DNA from 2 places in the Sphaerotilus sp. FB-3 genome. Region 2 is predicted to be linked to the other one. Evidence: riboswitches for the same ligand, from Rfam matches in the RefSeq annotation. Region 2 holds a riboswitch; the other holds the start of a gene.

Region 1 (8,101 bases), on a different contig from region 2:
AAGCCCTTGCCGTACTCGCCGGCACGCGCCGCCTCGATCGAGCCGTTGACCGCCAGCATGTTGGTCTGGATCGAGACCTGGGTGATGGCATCGACGATCTTGTCGATCTTGCGGCTGACCAGCTCCAGCTCCTTGATCTGCTGCAGGCTGGTGCGGGTGGAGGCCACGCTGTCCGAGATGCTGCTCACCAGCCCCTCGATCATCTGCTTGTTGTCGATCATCAGGGCGCGGATCGTGCTGGAGCGCTCACGCGCGTTCTGCGCCCGCTCGGAGGCGATCTGCGCGCCGCGCTCGATCTGCGTGATCGCCGCGGCGGACTCGGCGGTGGCCGAGGCCTGGGTCTGCGCGCCCTTGCGGATCTCGTCGAGCGCCACCATGATCTGCGCGGCCGAGCGGTTGATCTCCTGCACCGCACCGGCGAGCTGCTCGGCGGCGCTGGCGACTTCCTCGGCGCTCTTGCCGATGTCCGAGGAGTTCTTCAGCTCGTCGGCGATCTCCGACAGGTTCTGCGAGGTCTGCTCGCACTCGGACAGCGCCGCGCTCTGCTCGTCGACCGTCTTGGCCGCCTCCTCGCAGGCGGAGGACTGCTGCGCGGCCGCCGCGGCGATCTGCTCGGCGCCCTTGAGCGCCTGCTGCGAGGCCACGCTGGCCTGCTGGGCTGCGGCGGAGATCTCGCCGGCCCCGGCCACGATGTCGGCCGCGTCATGGCGCACCCGGTCGAGCTGGCGCAGGATCTGCTCGCTCTTCTCGACCTCGCCGGCGATCGTCTCGGACGACTGGTTGATGCCGGCCGCGATGGCCTTGACCTCGCCCTGGATCTGGCCGACCAGATCCTGGATCTGCTTGGCGCTCTTCTCGCTGGTCTCGGCCAGGGTGCGCACTTCGTCGGCGACCACCGCGAAACCCTTGCCGTGCTGACCGGCCCGTGCGGCCTCGATCGCGGCATTCAGGGCCAGCAGATTGGTCTGGTCGGCGATGCGCGCCACCGCCTTGACGATGTCGCCGATGTTGGCCGCCTGGCGCTCGAGCTAGGCCACCCGCTGCACCGACTCGGCCTGGCGGCGCGCCGCCAGCGTGACATTGGCCACCGTGGCGCGCACCTCGGAATCGATGCGGCTGGTGGTGGCCTGCATGCTGTCGGCCTTGGCGCGCGAATTGTTGACCGCGGACAGCTGGCGGGCGATCGAAGCGCTGACCTGCGTGATCGCGGCGAGCGATTCCTGGGCGGCGCCCGAGGCTTCCTCGGCGCCGCTGGCGATCTGGTCGGCCGCGCGCTTGAGCTCTTCGGAGGCGGAGGCTGCCTCGTTGATGCCGGCCGACAGCTGGCTCGATGCGCTGGCCACCCGCTCGGCGACCTGCTGCTGCTTGGCCAGCGTGCGTGCGCGCTTGCGGCCGGCCTCGGCGTCGCGGGCCATTGCCCGGGTCACGCCTCGCGCGACGACCGGTGCGGCCACGGGTTCATGAACGGTCTCTCGATGCTTGGTCACCAGCGCCATGGACGGGCTCCGAATGTTCTGGACTGAGGGGACAGCGACTCCCGTCCGGTCATCGACGGCGGCAGATCGGGGTCAGGGCACAGTGATTCGATCATGTGCATTCCCGCAGCCATGGAGGGATTTGCGCGGGTTTTCCGTCCTTTTGCAGCAGGCGGACCGGTACGCATGGGGACTGGTGCCCGAGCTGCCGAAGCTGATAGACTGCACGCTGCTGCAGGTGATCCGGTTCGTGAAGAACGGCCGGATTTAAACGGGAAGCCGGTGAGATGCCGGCGCTGCCCCCGCAACGGTCAGCGAGAGAAGATCAGGTCACGATGCCACTGGAGCCCCGGTTCCGGGAAGGCGACCCGATCGGCAGGATCGCCCGAGAGGGTGACTCCCGCGCTCGCCAGCCCGGATACCGGCCTGAAGCATGCGCACTGGCACCGCGGAGGGCGGCGGCCGGACGACACGGGACTCCACCGGAGCCCGTGCAGGACCGGCCCCGGTCCTGTCCCGTCCGACCCCGCCCGATGCCGCCAGCGATTCTCTCGCGACAGCCGCACGGGGCGTGCGGCCGACAGGCATGACGACAAGCGATATTCCTTCCGGGCGGCCCGACCGCCTCTGCCCCGCGCTGCTGGTCAGCGCGCCGGCCTCCGGCCAGGGCAAGACCACGGTGACGGCCGCGCTGGCCCGCCACTGGCGCCGCCAGGGCCTGCGGGTGCGGGTGTTCAAGACCGGCCCCGACTTCATCGATCCGATGGTGCACGAGCACGCCAGCGGCGCGCCGTGCCGGCAGCTCGACCTGTGGATGGGCGGCGAGGATCACTGCCGCGAGCTGCTCTGGCAGGCCGCTGGCGAGGCCGACCTGATCCTCGTCGAAGGCGTGATGGGCCTGCATGACGGCAGTGCCTCGAGCGCGGCGCTGGCCGAGCGGCTCGGGCTGCCAGTGCTGGCGGTGATCGACGCCAGCGCGATGGCGCAGACCTTCGGCGCGATCGCGCTCGGGCTGAAGCTGTACCGGCCGGGGCTGGACTTCGCCGGCGTGATCGCCAACCGCGTCGGCAGCGAGGGCCATGCGCGCATGGTCATCGAGAGCCTGCCGCCGGGCATGGCCGCATTCGGCGCGCTGCCGCGCTGCGAGGCGCTGGAGTGGCCCTCGCGCCACCTGGGCCTGGTTCAGGCGGCCGAACTGCCGGACCTGGAGCGCCGGCTGGAAGGCGCAGCCGATGTGGTCGCGCGTGCCGCGCCGCCGCTGCCCGCGCCGGTGCGCTTCATCGCGCCGGCCGAGGTCGACGCCCCGCCGCGGCGCCTGGCCGGCCGCACGGTGGCCATCGCCCGCGACGACGCCTTCGCCTTCCTGTACCCTGCCAACGTCGACATGCTGGAGCAGCTCGGCGCACGCATCGTCTTCTTCTCGCCGCTGGCCGACGAGCCGGTGCCGGCCGAGGCCGATGCGCTCTACCTGCCCGGCGGCTATCCGGAGCTGCATCTGGAGCGGCTGGAGGAGGCGTGCCGCACCCGTGACACGATCCGCGCCTTTCACGCCGCCGGCCGGCCGATCGTCGCCGAATGCGGCGGCCTGCTCGCGCTGGGTAACGGCCTGAGCGATCTGGCCGGCCGACGCGCTGCGATGTGGGGCCTGCTGCCCGGCGAGGGCCGGATGCAGCCGCGCCTGGTCAACCTCGGGATGCACGCCGCCGACCTGCCCGAGGGCACGGTGCGCGGCCACACCTTCCACCACGGCCAGTTCGAGAGCACGCTCGAGCCGGTCGGCCAGACCCGCGCCGAGCGCGACCACGGCCGGCCGGAATCCGTCTGGCGCCTCGGCCGGCTGCACGCCTCTTTCCTGCACCTCTACTTCCCGTCGAACCCGAGCGCGATCGCGGCGCTGTTCGATCCGGCCACGCCGCCGCCCGGCGGCTGAGGGCCCGTCCTTCCCGACACGCCTGACCTGATGCGCGCGGAGCCCTGGCGGCCCCGTGCCGGGCCGGCTCGCGCCTGCCTGTCTGTTCCCTACTCCCTTTCCTGTCCCTTTGCCCACGGAGATTTCACGATGCACATCGAACCCGGCTTCCTGTCCGATGCCAAGATCATGGCCGCCAATGTGGCTGCCGTCGGCCTGCTGGCCGCGCATGCACCAGCACTGATGCGCCGGCCCGCCCTGTGGCTGCGCACGCTGCTGGCGGCGGTCTTCTTCTCGGTCTTCATGGAGAGCTTCCACCTGCCGGTGGGACCGTCCGAGCTGCATTTCATCGGCGCGATGCCCGTCTATGTGCTGTTCGGCCTGCTGCCGACCCTCTTCGGCTTCGCGCTGGGCCTGCTGATGCAGGGCCTGCTGTTCGAGCCGCAGGATCTGGTGCATCTGGCGGTCAATGCGCTGTCGCTGATCGTGCCGCTGCTGGCGGTGCACCACACGCTGGGCCGTCGCCTGGGCGAAGGCACGCCGGGTCTGGCCGCCCTGCTCAAGCTCGACGGTACCTACTACGCCGGTGTCACGCTGATGGTCGGCTTCTGGCTCGCCAGCGGCGAGCAGGCGGTCTCGCTGGCCGAGTGGGGCCGCTTCGCGGCGTCCTATCTGGGTGTGGTGGCGCTGGAGCCGCTGGTCACCATCGCGCTGGTGCGTGGCGCCGCGGCACTGCGCTCGCAGCGCTGGGCGCGGGTCTGTCTGGACGAGCGCCTGACGCTGGCCGGGGCGGCCTGAATGCGCGGCACCGTCTGGTTCGTCGGCGCCGGCCCCGGAGACCCGGAGCTGCTGACCGTCAAGGGCCGCGCGCTGATCGAGCGCGCCGGCGCGATCCTGTTCGCCGGCTCCCTGGTGAACGAGGCCGCGACCCGCTGGGCGCCGCCGGGCTGCGTCATCGCCGACAGCAAGGAGATGACGCTGCCGCAGATGGCCGCCTGGCTGATCGAGCAGGCCGGTGCGCACGAGACGGTGATCCGGCTGCAGACGGGCGACCCGGCGCTCTACGGCGCGCTGATCGAGCTGGTGCAGCCGCTCGACGCCGCCGGCGTGCCGGTGCGTGTCGTGCCCGGCGTGTCCTCGGCGATGGCCTCGGCGGCGGCGGCGGTCGAGAGCTTCACGCTGCCGGAGGTCACGCAGAGCGTCATCTTCACCCGCGTCGAGGGCCGCACGCCGATGCCGCCGGGCGAGGACCTGGCCGCGCTGGCGGCGCACCGCACGACGCTGTGCATCTTCCTGTCGATCACGCTGCTGCACAAGGTCGAGGCCGGACTGCGCGCGGCGGGCTGGCCGGAGGACGCGCCCGTCGTCGTCGTCCACAAGGCCAGCTGGCCGGGCGAGGAGCGCATCGTGCGCGGCACCCTCTCAGACATCAAGCAGCGCTGCCGCGACGCCGGCATCGTCAGTCAGGCCATGATCATCGCCAGCCCCACGCTGGGCGCGCGCCACTGGCCGGACCTCGTCAAGTCGAAGCTCTACGACCCGGGCTTCACCCACCGCTTCCGCAAGGCTTCCGCATGAATTCCCACCCAGACTGCATCCTGCTCGTCGGCCACGGCTCGCGCGAGGAATCCGGCAACGAAGAGATCCGCGAGTTCGTCGCGCAATGGCGTGCCCGCCAGCCAGGCTGGCGCATCGAGGTCTGCTTCATCGAGTTCGCGCCGCCCTCGCTGCACGACGGCCTGCTGGCCGCCGCGCAAGGCGCGCGCCGCGTGCTGGTGCTGCCGCTGATCCTCAACGCCGCCGGCCATGTGAAGATGGAGATCCCGGAGGCGATCGAGCACGCCCGCGCGCACTGCCCCGGCACCCCCTTCCTCTACGGCCCGCACCTCACCGCCTGCGATCCGATCCTGGCGATCCTCAAGCGCCGGCTGCGCAAGGCCATGAACGCGCTCGACATGCCGGACCCGACGACGACCGGCGTGATCCTGCTCGGCCGCGGCTCGTCCGATCGCGGCGCCAACGGCGACATGGCCAAGATGGCGCGCTGGCTGCAGGAAGAGGGCGACCACGAGCTGGTCGATCTGGCCTTCACCGGCATCACCTTCCCGCGGCTGGAGCGGGTGGTGCAGCGCCAGGCGCTGATCGGCATGACCCAGATCGTCGTGCTGCCCTACTACCTCTACACCGGCACGCTGATGCAGCGCATCCACCGCCAGGTCGAGCACCTGCGCGCGCAGTATCCGCGGATCCGCTTCACCTGCTCGACGCACTTCGGGTTTGAGAAGGAAATCTTCGAGCTGCTGGAGCAGCGCGTCGCCGACCTGCAGGCCGGCACGCCCGAAGCCAAGCTGCCCTGCGACGGCTGCGGCTACCGCGAGATCGCCCACGACCTGGGCCACGGCCACTCGCACGAGCACACGCATCAGCATGCGCACGCCCATGCGCCGGCGCCGGCGCCGGCCGTGATTCCCGTGCACCCGGTGGAGACCCAGCCGGCATGAGCACCGTCAACACCGTCACCGAGCAGCTCACCCGCGCCGGCCAGGCGATCGAGCACGACAGCTTCGCCATCATTGACGCCGAGGCCGGCCCGCACCGCTACACGCCCGAGCAGTGGCCGATCGTGCGCCGCATGATCCACGCCAACGCCGACTTCGAGTTCAACGGCCTGACCGACTTCCACCCGGACGCGGTCGAGGCCGGCGTGGCGGCGATGCTGCGCGGCGGCACGCCGGTGGTGGCCGATGTCGAGATGATCTGCTCCGGTCTGTCGCGCCCGCGCCTGGCGCACTTCGGCATGGCGACGCACCAGTTCATCAGCGACGCCGACGTGATCGCGCAGGCCCGGGCCGAGGACACCACCCGTGCGGTGCAGGCGATGCGCAAGGCGCACCGGCTCGGGCGGCTGGACGGCGCGATTGTGGGCATCGGCAATGCGCCAACCGCGCTGATCGAGCTGGTGCGGCTGATCCGCGAGACGGGCGTGCGCCCGGCGCTGGTGGTCGGCATGCCGGTGGGATTCGTCTCGGCGGCCGAGTCCAAGGACCTGATGGCCGAGGTCGCCGACGTGCCCTGGATCGTCATCCGCGGTCGCAAGGGCGGATCGACGCTGGTGGTGGCCGCCGTGCACGCGCTGCTGTCGCTGGCCGAGGCGCGGCAGAAGGCCGCCGCGGCCTGACGCTGGAGAGGCCGCTTCCATGATGGACAAGACCGTCAAGCGCGGCACGCGCACCGGCTTCACCACCGGCGCCTGTGCCGCCGCGGCCGCCCGCGCCGCCGCGCTCGGACTGGTCGAGGGCGCGGTGCCGGCCGAGATCGAGAGCCTGCTGCCCAACGGCGACCGGGTGCGCTTCATCGTGCACGACGGCCGCTGCGAGGGCGAGGGCACCGGACGCGCCGCCCACGCGATGGTGGTGAAGTTCGCCGGCGACGACCCCGACTGCACCGACGGCGCGCACCTCACCGCCGATGTCCAGATCGATGCGGCCCGTCCCGGCGTCGTCACGCTGCACGGCGGCTTCGGCGTCGGCACCGTGACGATGGCCGGGCTGGGGCTGGAGGTCGGCGGGCCGGCCATCAACCCGGTGCCGCGACGCAACATCGAGGCCAACCTGCGCGAGGTCGCCGCCGGCCTGCTCGACGAGGTCGGGCTCTCGGTGACGATCTCGGTGCCCCAGGGCGTCGAGATGGCGAAGAAGACGCTCAACGCGCGGCTCGGCATCCTGGGCGGCATCTCGATCCTGGGCACCACCGGCATCGTCAAGCCCTATTCGACCGCCGCCTACCGCGCCAGCGTGGTGCAGGGCGTGCAGGTGGCCGCCACCCTCGGTCACGGCGTCGTCGTGCTGACCACCGGCGGGCGCACCGAGCAGTTCGCGATGAAGGAGCGCCCCGCGCTGCCCGCCGCCTGCTTCGTGCAGATGGGCGACTTCCTGCGCTACGCGCTGGACGAGGCGGTGGCGCAGGGGCTGCGCGAGGTGGTGATCGGCGGCATGGTCGGCAAGCTGACCAAGATCGCCCAGGGCGAGACCATCACCCACGCCAACCGCGCCGAGGTCGACACCGGCCTGCTGGCCGAGCTGGCCGCCGGCATCGGCGCGCCGCCCGACGAGTGCGCCGCCATCGCCGCCGCCGAGACCGCCCGCTTCGCCGCCGAGCGCATGGAGGCGCTCGGGCTGCTGAACGAGTTCCACGCCGCGCTGGCGCAGAAGGTGGTGTCCACGCTGACCGCGCCCGAGCGCTACGGCCAGCGCTTCCACCTGCAGGTGCTGGTCTGCGATTTCGAGGGCCGCAAGATCGCCGAGGCGAGTTCGGCCCGCTGACGAGGACTGCTGATGAACACCGATGTCTTTCCGGATCCCAACCCCTGCCGGGTGCTGGGCGTGCTCGACGACGGCGCGGCCAGCCTGAGCGCGACGGCGCGGGCGCATCTGCGCGCCGCCGACCGCGTGATCGGCGGCGCGCGCACGCTCGCGCTGCTGGAGGCCGAGATCCGCCCCGACGCCGAGCGGCTCGATCTGACCGGGCGCCTGTCCGCCGTGCCCGGCTGGGTGAGCGAGGCGCGCGAGGCCGGCCGCAAGGTGGTGGTGCTGGCCACCGGCGACCCGCTCTGCCACGGCATCGCCGGCTTCCTGGCCGCGCGGCTGTGCGTGCAGGCGATCGAGGTGCTGCCGAATGTCTCGACGCTGCAGCTGGCCTGCGCGCGCGTGGGGCTGGT
Region 2 (8,101 bases):
CCCGACTGCAGCGCCTTCAGCCCGGCCCAGCCCGGCCGGCGCGGCATGTCGGCGATGTGGCGCTCGACCGCCATCACCACATCGGGCGCGGCGCGCACGACGAATTCGGGATTGAGCTTCGGAAAGGGACCGAGTTCGGCCGGCACGATGTTGACCAGGCCGAAGCGCTGCAGCAGCTCGCCGATGAAGGAGCTGCGCCCGGCCGCATAGGGCGCCGAGTCGACCTCGAAATAGACGCTGCGCCCGCGCCAGCCGGCCGGCACCCGGGCGACGGCCCGCTCGACCTGCGCGTCGATGCGCGCCCACAGCGCCGTGCCCTGCCCGGGCCGGCCCAGCAGCACCGCGATCGTCTCGGCGGTGCGCCGCGCCTCCTCGGTGGTGCGCGACTCCAGCACCACCACCTTCAGGCCGAGCGACTGCAGCCGCTCGACCGCGCGGCTCGACGGCACGGCCAGCACCACATCGGGCCGCAGGCCGACGATGCGCTCGATCTGCGGATCATCCATGCCGCCCAGGCGCGGCAGCCGCTCGACCCGGGCCGGCCAGCTGGAATAGCGGTCGACGCCGACCAGACGCTCGCACTCGCCCAGCGCGCAGACGGTCTCGGTCAGCGAGGGCATCAGCGAGACGATGCGCCGCGGCGGCACCGACGAAGCCGGGGCCTGGGCCTGAACCACCGGCCACGCCGCCAGCAGCGGCAGCAGCGCGGCGCAGGCCCGCAGGACCGTGCGCCTCACCGCCGCACCGCCATCTCGAGCCCGGCCACCATCAGCGTGACCCGCGCACAGACCGCCGCCACCTGCTGGTGCAGCCGCCCGAGCGCATCGACGAAGTGCCGGGCCTCGCGCGACAGCGGCGCCAGGCCCAGGCCGATCTCGTTGGAGACCAGCACCACCGGACCCGGCGCCTGCTGCAGGGCCGCAGCCAGCGCGTCGCAGGCGGCCTGCCAGCGCGTCGCGTCGGCCGGCTCGCCCTCGAGCGGCATCAGCCAGCGGGTGGTCCACAGCGTCAGGCAGTCGACCAGCACCAGGGTGTCGGGCGCGGCATGGCGGCGCAGCGCGGCGGCCAGATCGAGGCAGTCCTCGTCGGTCGCCATCGCCGGCACCCGCTCCAGGCGATCGAGGCGGTGGCGCTCGATGCGCTCGCGCATCTCGCCGTCGCCGGCCAGCGCGGTGGCCAGCAGCACCGCACGGCGCCCGGGCGCGCCGGCCAGCCAGTCGGCCGCGCGACGCTCGCCACAGCGCGACTTGCCGCTGCGCTGGCCGCCCAGGATGAATTCGCAGCGCTGATGGTTCTCCATTCTCATCGCCCGATCATCGCTCAGGCTCAGCGCGGGCTGTAACGCAGCGTGAGATGCAGCTCGCGGCCCGGCTGGTTGTAGCCCCAGGCGGTCTCGTACTGGCGGTCGAACAGGTTGTTCAGCCGCGCGCCCAGCGACCAGTCGCGCTGGAACTGCCACTGCGCGTTCAGGTCGGCCACCGCGTAGCCGGCCAGACGGAGGGTGTTGGCGGCGTTGTCGTAGCGATGGCTGCGCGCCTGCAGGCCGGCGCCGACGCTCCAGGCGCCCAGATCGACATCGGCCGACAGCCGGGCCTGGTTGCGCGCGCGGCGCGGCAGCAGCTTGTCGTGGTTGGCGCTGCCCTCGGTGGCATTGCGCGGGTCCAGATGGTCGTAGGCGGCACCGACCCGCACCGGGCCGAAGCGGCCGTCGTAGGCCAGCGTCACGCCGCGGCTCTCGACATAGGGCAGATTGGTCGGGTTGGCGCCCTGGGTGATGTAGCCGCGCACCCGGTTGCCGAACAGCGTCGCGCTGATGCTCTGCTCGCCCACGGTGTAGCGCAGGCCCAGCTCGGCATGGCGGCCTTCCTCCGGCGCCAGCGCCGGGTTGCCATACGACGGCCAGTAGAGCTGGTTGAAGCTCGGCGCGACGAAGCTGGTGCCGAGCTGGGCGCTCAGGCGCAGCGCATCGCTCAGCGCCAGGCCGTAGCCGAGGTTGCCGGTGGTCTGGTCGCCGTACTGCGAGTTGCGGTCATGGCGCACGCCGGCCTGCACGGTGTGCGCACCCAGCGCCACGCGGTAGCCCAGCGCGCCGCTGCGCACGGTGCGCTCGGTCACCTCGTAGTTGCCGCCCGGCTTGCTGACCTTCTGCTTCAGATGCTCGGCCACCACCAGCAGCGAGCCGACCGGCAGCGCGAAGGTGTTGTCCCAGCTCAGCTGCTGCTGCACCGTGGCGATGGTGCCCAGATCGGTCCAGGGCGAGGCCGAGGCCTGCGTCTCGTAGTCGTTGGCGCTGCGGGCGATGCGCAGCACCGTCGACCAGCCCTTGACCACCTCGCCGCTGGCATCGACCGAGGCGACCTGGGTGCGCAGGCCGGCGCGCGAATCGGCGCCCGGGCCGTCATCGAAGCCGGTGCGCGATTCCGACTGCAGCAGCCGGGCATTGAGCTGCCAGCCCTGCGGCAGGCGCAGGCCGAGCTGGGCGCTGCCGGCGTTCTGGTTGAAGCCGTCCGGATCCGGGTTGTGGCTGCCGAACAGCACCCGCTCATTGGTCGACGAGAAGCCGCGGTTCTCGGTGTGAATCAGCTGGACCGCGCCGTTCCAGAGGCCGTCGTCGAAGCTCAGACCGGCACTGCCCTGGGCATGGCGCTTGCTGCCGACGGTCAGCGCACCGTTGCCGCGCAGGCCCTGGCCCGGCTGGGCGCGGCGGGTGAAGACCTGCACCACGCCGCCGACCGCATCGCTGCCGTACAGGCTGGAGAGCGGGCCGCGCACGATCTCGATGCGCTCGATGTCGCCCAGCGGCAGGTTGTCGAAGTCGGCCTGGCCGAGCGTCGCCGAACCGTAGCGCACGCCATCGACCAGCAGCAGCACATGACGCGCCTCCATGCCGCGCATGAAGATCGAGCTGGACTTGCCCAGACCGCCATTGGAGGTGAACTGGATGCCCGGCTGCTGCGCCAGCACCTCGGCCAGCGTGCGGCCGGACTGGAGCGCCAGATCCTCGGCGGTCAGCACCGTCACGTCGGCGATGCTGCGATCGGCCTGGATCGGGCTGCGGGTGGAGGTCACCACCACGGCGGGCAGCGAGGCCGCCGCGGTGGCCACGGCCGGGGCGGACTGGGCGGCAGCGCCCAGCGGCAGGCACAGCATCAGCGCTGCGGCGGCAGCAGTGGCGCGCAGGCGCGTTTCGGGCAGACGGCTGCCGACGGAGAGCTTGGACATGATGGAACGGTGTCAGGATCGTGCATGCCAGCGTCCCCGCAGGCCTCGCACCTCATGGCCCGCCGGCGCCGCGACCGGCGCGGCATCGACAGACCCCCTGTTGGCCGGTATCCGGGCTGACGGACGAACCCGCTGCGACCCTTCCCGGCATCGCCTGGATGCCAGTGGTTCATGTGCGCAGGGGCAGAGAGCCGCCGAGGCTCTCGTCCGCTTACCGTTGCGGGGGCAGCACAGGTTGGGCCGACCCGGCGGGTCTTGACCTTCCTGTTTCCCGTTTAACCCGCCGACCAGATCCGGTCAGGCGAGCACCAACAGCGTGAATTGTAAACATTGCGGCGGTGCACCACTACAATCGGACCCTTCCGGCGCCCTCGCCTGTGGCGTTCGCGCCAACACGATGCAGCGGCACCGACCGCCCCGACAGCACAGCAGCGCAATGTCCACACTCGAAGACCTCGCCGACCGGATAGAACGGCTGATCCTTCGCCACGAAGAGCTCAAGCGCGCCAATGCCCAGCTCGAGCAGCAGCTCACCGCGGTCGCGGCCGAGCGGGACAACCTGCGCTCGCGCTATGCGGCCGCGCGCAACCGCATCGACGCGCTGCTCGAGCGGCTGCCCGCCGGCGATGTCGACACCCATGAACGCGGCGCCTCGGGAGGCGGGGTATGAGCATGAAGCAGATGGAAGTCAGCATCATGGGCCAGATCTATCTGCTGGCCTGCCCGGAAGGGGGGGACGCGGTGCTGGCCGAGGCGGTGACCCGGGTCGACCGCGAGATGTGCGCGATCCGCGATGCCGGCCGGGTCAAGGCACGCGAGCGCATCGCGGTGCTGGCGGCGCTGAACATCGCCTACGCGCTGAGCGAGCTGCGCCACTCGGGCGGCACCCCGATGCCGCTGCCGCCCCCGCCGCCGCCCGCGCCGCCGCCGATCACCATCGATGTCGACGGCCTGGTGCGGCGCATCGAAGCCAGCCTCGGCGCCGAGGGAATGAAGCTAGAATGATCCCTGTCCGTCGCGTCCGCGGGGGTTTTATATTTCCTTGAACCGATGCTCTCGCGAGCCCGGGCCTGGAACATTGTCCGGCTGGTGCGATCGTCTCGCGTCAGATGAACCCGAAGCCGGACTGACCTCGCCCACCTGAATCCCCTGGGTTCAGGAATGCGGCCCTCGGTTCGCGATGGACACCTCCCCTCCACCACGATGAACCTCGACCCGATGCTGGTCGCCCAGCTGCTCGTTCTCGGCAGCTGCACCGGTTTTCTCGCCGGCCTGCTAGGCATCGGCGGCGGCATGCTGATCGTGCCCTTCATGACGCTGATCCTGTCCGCCCGCGGCGTGGAGTCGGCGCTGGCGGTCAAGATGGCGATCGCCACCTCGATGGCCACCATCGTCTTCACCTCGATCTCGAGCGTGCGCGCCCACCACCGACGCGGCGCGGTGCGCTGGGATCTGGTGCGGCGCATCGCGCCGGGCATCGCGGTCGGCGGGCTGATCGCCGGTGCAGGCGCTTTTGCCGCGCTGCGCGGCACGACGCTGGCGCTGGTCTTCGCGGTCTTCGTCGCCTTCTCGGCCACGCAGATGCTGCGCAACCGTCAGCCGGCACCGTCGCGGCAGATGCCCGGCACCGCGGGCAGCCTGGGCGCGGGCACGCTGATCGGCTTCATCTCCGGACTGGTGGGGGCCGGCGGCGGCTTCATCTCGGTGCCCTTCATGACCTGGTGCAATGTCGCGATGCACCACGCGGTGGCGACCTCGGCCGCGCTGGGCCTGCCGATCGCGCTGGCCAACACCGTCGGCTACCTGATCGGCGGCTGGTCGATGCCGGCACCCCTGCCGGGAGCGCTGGGCTGGCTGTGGCTGCCGGGCCTCGGGCTGATCGCCTGCGCCAGCGTGCTGACCGCGCCGCTGGGCGCACGGGCCGCCCATGCACTGCAGGTCGCGCAGCTCAAGCGCGCCTTCGCGCTGGTGCTCTACCTGCTGGCGCTCTACATGGGCGGGAAGGCGCTGGGCTGATCAGAAGGATTCCCACTGCTCGGTCGAGCCGGTCTCGGCCACCGGCGCGGGTGCCGGCGCGGCCTTGCGCTCGGCGGCGGGCGGCGGGGGCGGTGCCGGCCGGCTGACCGGCGCCGACACAGGCGTCGCTGCGGTGCGGGCCACCGGCGCTGCAGCGGCACGCGCAGCCGATTTCGGCTTCGGTGCCGGCGACACGGACGGCACCCGGCTGCCACTGCTGCCACCGCCCGTTCCCAGCTGGAAGCTCTTGACGCCGGCCGCCAGCGTCGCGGCCTGACGGCGCAGGCTGTCGGCGGCAGCCGCGCTCTCCTCGACCAGCGCGGCGTTCTGCTGCGTCATCTGGTCGAGCTGGCCGACCGCGGCGCTGACCCGGCCCAGCTCGGTGCTCTGCTCGCTGGTCGAGGCGGTGATCTCGCTGATCAGGTCGCTGACACGCTGCACGCCGCTGACGATGTCGCTCATCGCCCGGCCGGCGTCATGGACCAGATGCGTGCCAGCACCGACCTTGTCGACGCTGGCCCCGATCAGGGTCTTGATCTCCTTGGCCGCATGGGCGCTGCGCTGCGCCAGGTTGCGCACCTCGCCGGCCACCACCGCAAAGCCGCGGCCCTGCTCGCCGGCCCGGGCGGCCTCCACCGCCGCGTTCAGCGCCAGGATGTTGGTCTGGAAGGCGATGCCGTCGATCACGCCGATGATCTCGGCGATCTTGCGGCTGGAGGCGCTGATCTCCTCCATGTTGCTGACCACCTGGGTCATCACGTCGCCACCGCGCTGGGCGGCGCTGGAGGCCTGGCCGGCCAGCTCGTTGGCGAGCTGGGCCGAATCGGCGGTCTGGCGCACCGTCTCGCTGAGCTGCTCCATCGAACTGGAGGTCTGCTGCAGCGAGCCGGCGGTCTGCTCGGTGCGCATCGACAGCTCCTGGTTGCCGGCCGCGATCTGCGTGCTGGCAGTGCCGACCGCATCGGTCGATTCGCGGATGCTGCCGACGATCGCACCGACCGCATCCTGCATGCGCAGCAGCGCACGCAGCAGCTGCGCGGCCTCGTCCTCGCCGCGGACCTCCAGGCGGGTGCCCAGATCACCCTGGGTGATCGCGTCGGTCAGCTGCTGGGCGCGGGCGATCGGCGCGACGATCGAGGCCGAGTTGATCAGCGTCAGCGGCACGACGACCGCCAGCATCGCCGCCATCGTGCCGAGAATCAGCAGGCGGTCGGCACCGCTCCAGACCATCGCGCCGATGACGGCGAACAGCCCCACCAGCATGGCCACCGCCGCGGCCATGCGCAGTCGGATGGTGAAATTCCAGAACATGTCCTGCATCGCAAGCGCTCCCGGGATTGGTCTGTCGCGTGTCGTGTCGTGAAGGGGCCGGGGCGGCGCGTCAGCGCGCCTGCACCAGCGTGGCGATGTCGAGGATCAGCGCGACCCGGCCGTTGCCGAGAATCGTCGCGCCCGAGACATGCGGGATGCGCTTGTAGTGGGTCTCGAGGTTCTTCACCACGACCTGCTGCTGGCCGATCAGCTCGTCGACGATCAGCGCCGCGCGCGAGCCTTCCGACTCGACGATGACCATGATCGGCTGGGCCGGCGGCTCGTCGCGCCAGACGCCGAAGTGCCCGGCCAGGTCGACCACCGGCAGGTATTCCTCGCGCACCTTGGCGACGCGGTGGTTGTTGCCCAGCGAGCGGATGCGGTCCGGCCCGATCAGGTCGCTCTCGACCACCGAACCCAGCGGCAGGATGTAGACCTCGTCGCCGACGGCCACGCTCATGCCGTCCATGATCGCCAGCGTCAGCGGCAGGCGCACCTTCACGCTCATGCCGCAGCCCGGCGCCGACTCGATGTCGACCCGCCCGCCCAGGCCGAGAATGTTCTTCTTCACCACATCCATGCCGACGCCGCGGCCGGACACGTCGGTGACCTGCTCGGCGGTCGAGAAGCCCGGCTCGAAGATCAGGTTCCAGACCTGGGTGTCGGTCATCGAGTCGGAGGCCTGCAGGCCGCGCTCGATCGCCTTGGAGATCAGCTTCTCGCGCGACAGGCCCTTGCCGTCGTCGCGCACCTCGATCACCACCGAGCCGCCCTGGTGCCAGGCCGACAGCGTGATCGTGCCCACCGCCGGCTTGCCGGCCTGCACCCGCGCCTGCGGCAGCTCGATGCCGTGGTCGCAGGAGTTGCGCACCAGGTGGGTCAGCGGGTCGGTGATCTTCTCGATCAGGCCCTTGTCGAGCTCGGTGGCCTCGCCGTGCGTGACCAGCTCGACCTGCTTGCCCAGCTTGCCCGAGAGATCACGCAGCATGCGCGGGAAGCGGCTGAAGACCGCCGACATCGGGATCATGCGGATCGACATCACCGCGTCCTGCAGGTCGCGCGAGTTGCGCTCCATCAGGTTGATCGCGCTGACCAGCGACTGGTGCACCACCGGGTCGAGCGAGCGGCTGCCCTGGATCAGCATCGCCTGGGTGATGACCAGCTCGCCGACCAGGTTGATCAGCTGGTCGACCTTCTCGACCGAGACGCGCAGCGTCGCCGCATCCGGTGCGGCCGGCGCGCGGTTGCCGCCCTTGGCCGCGCTGGCCGGGGCTGCGGCGGCAGCCGGTGGCGCCGCCGGGGCGGGGGCACCGGCAGGCGGCGGCTCGGGCGCGGCAGAGGGCACGCCGGGATTGCCTTCGTAGAAGCCGAAGCCGGGGCCGGATTCCATCAGATGGACCAGCTTGCGATCGACATGGAAGCTGAACAGGTCGAGCAGATCGTTGTCGGTGCAGCTGGTGATGACGGTGAAGCGGCGCATGCCGTCGACCGGCTCGCCGAAGTCCAGCGGCTTCATCTCGCCGATGCCGGGAATCTCCTCGAAGAGCTCGTG

What was found. Region 2 has a riboswitch for cobalamin ahead of NFT33_RS13170 (TonB-dependent receptor domain-containing protein). Riboswitches for the same ligand answer to the same signal wherever they lie in the genome.
Region 1: linked by a shared signal. The riboswitch ahead of NFT33_RS11875 (cobyrinic acid a,c-diamide synthase CobB) and the one ahead of NFT33_RS13170 (TonB-dependent receptor domain-containing protein) in region 2 are both predicted to bind cobalamin.

The regions. Positions count from the first base shown of each region.
Region 1 covers NZ_BQWE01000030.1:174-8,274, forward strand. The annotation lists gene NFT33_RS19415 (methyl-accepting chemotaxis protein) at 1-986, opposite strand, end outside; gene NFT33_RS11870 (hypothetical protein) at 1,029-1,496, opposite strand; cobalamin riboswitch at 1,695-1,919, shown strand; gene NFT33_RS11875 (cobyrinic acid a,c-diamide synthase CobB) at 2,062-3,405, shown strand; gene NFT33_RS11880 (energy-coupling factor ABC transporter permease) at 3,535-4,182, shown strand; gene cobM (precorrin-4 C(11)-methyltransferase) at 4,183-4,962, shown strand; gene NFT33_RS11890 (sirohydrochlorin chelatase) at 4,959-5,885, shown strand; gene NFT33_RS11895 (precorrin-8X methylmutase) at 5,882-6,562, shown strand; gene NFT33_RS11900 (cobalt-precorrin-5B (C(1))-methyltransferase) at 6,582-7,706, shown strand; gene cbiE (precorrin-6y C5,15-methyltransferase (decarboxylating) subunit CbiE) at 7,719-8,101, shown strand, end outside.
Region 2 covers NZ_BQWE01000032.1:75,740-83,840, reverse strand. The annotation lists gene NFT33_RS13180 (ABC transporter substrate-binding protein) at 1-737, opposite strand, end outside; gene NFT33_RS13175 (bifunctional adenosylcobinamide kinase/adenosylcobinamide-phosphate guanylyltransferase) at 734-1,306, opposite strand; gene NFT33_RS13170 (TonB-dependent receptor domain-containing protein) at 1,327-3,222, opposite strand; cobalamin riboswitch at 3,308-3,550, opposite strand; gene NFT33_RS13165 (cell division protein ZapB) at 3,659-3,892, shown strand; gene NFT33_RS13160 (cell division protein ZapA) at 3,895-4,227, shown strand; gene NFT33_RS13155 (sulfite exporter TauE/SafE family protein) at 4,426-5,238, shown strand; gene NFT33_RS13150 (methyl-accepting chemotaxis protein) at 5,239-6,558, opposite strand; gene NFT33_RS13145 (chemotaxis protein CheA) at 6,620-8,101, opposite strand, start outside.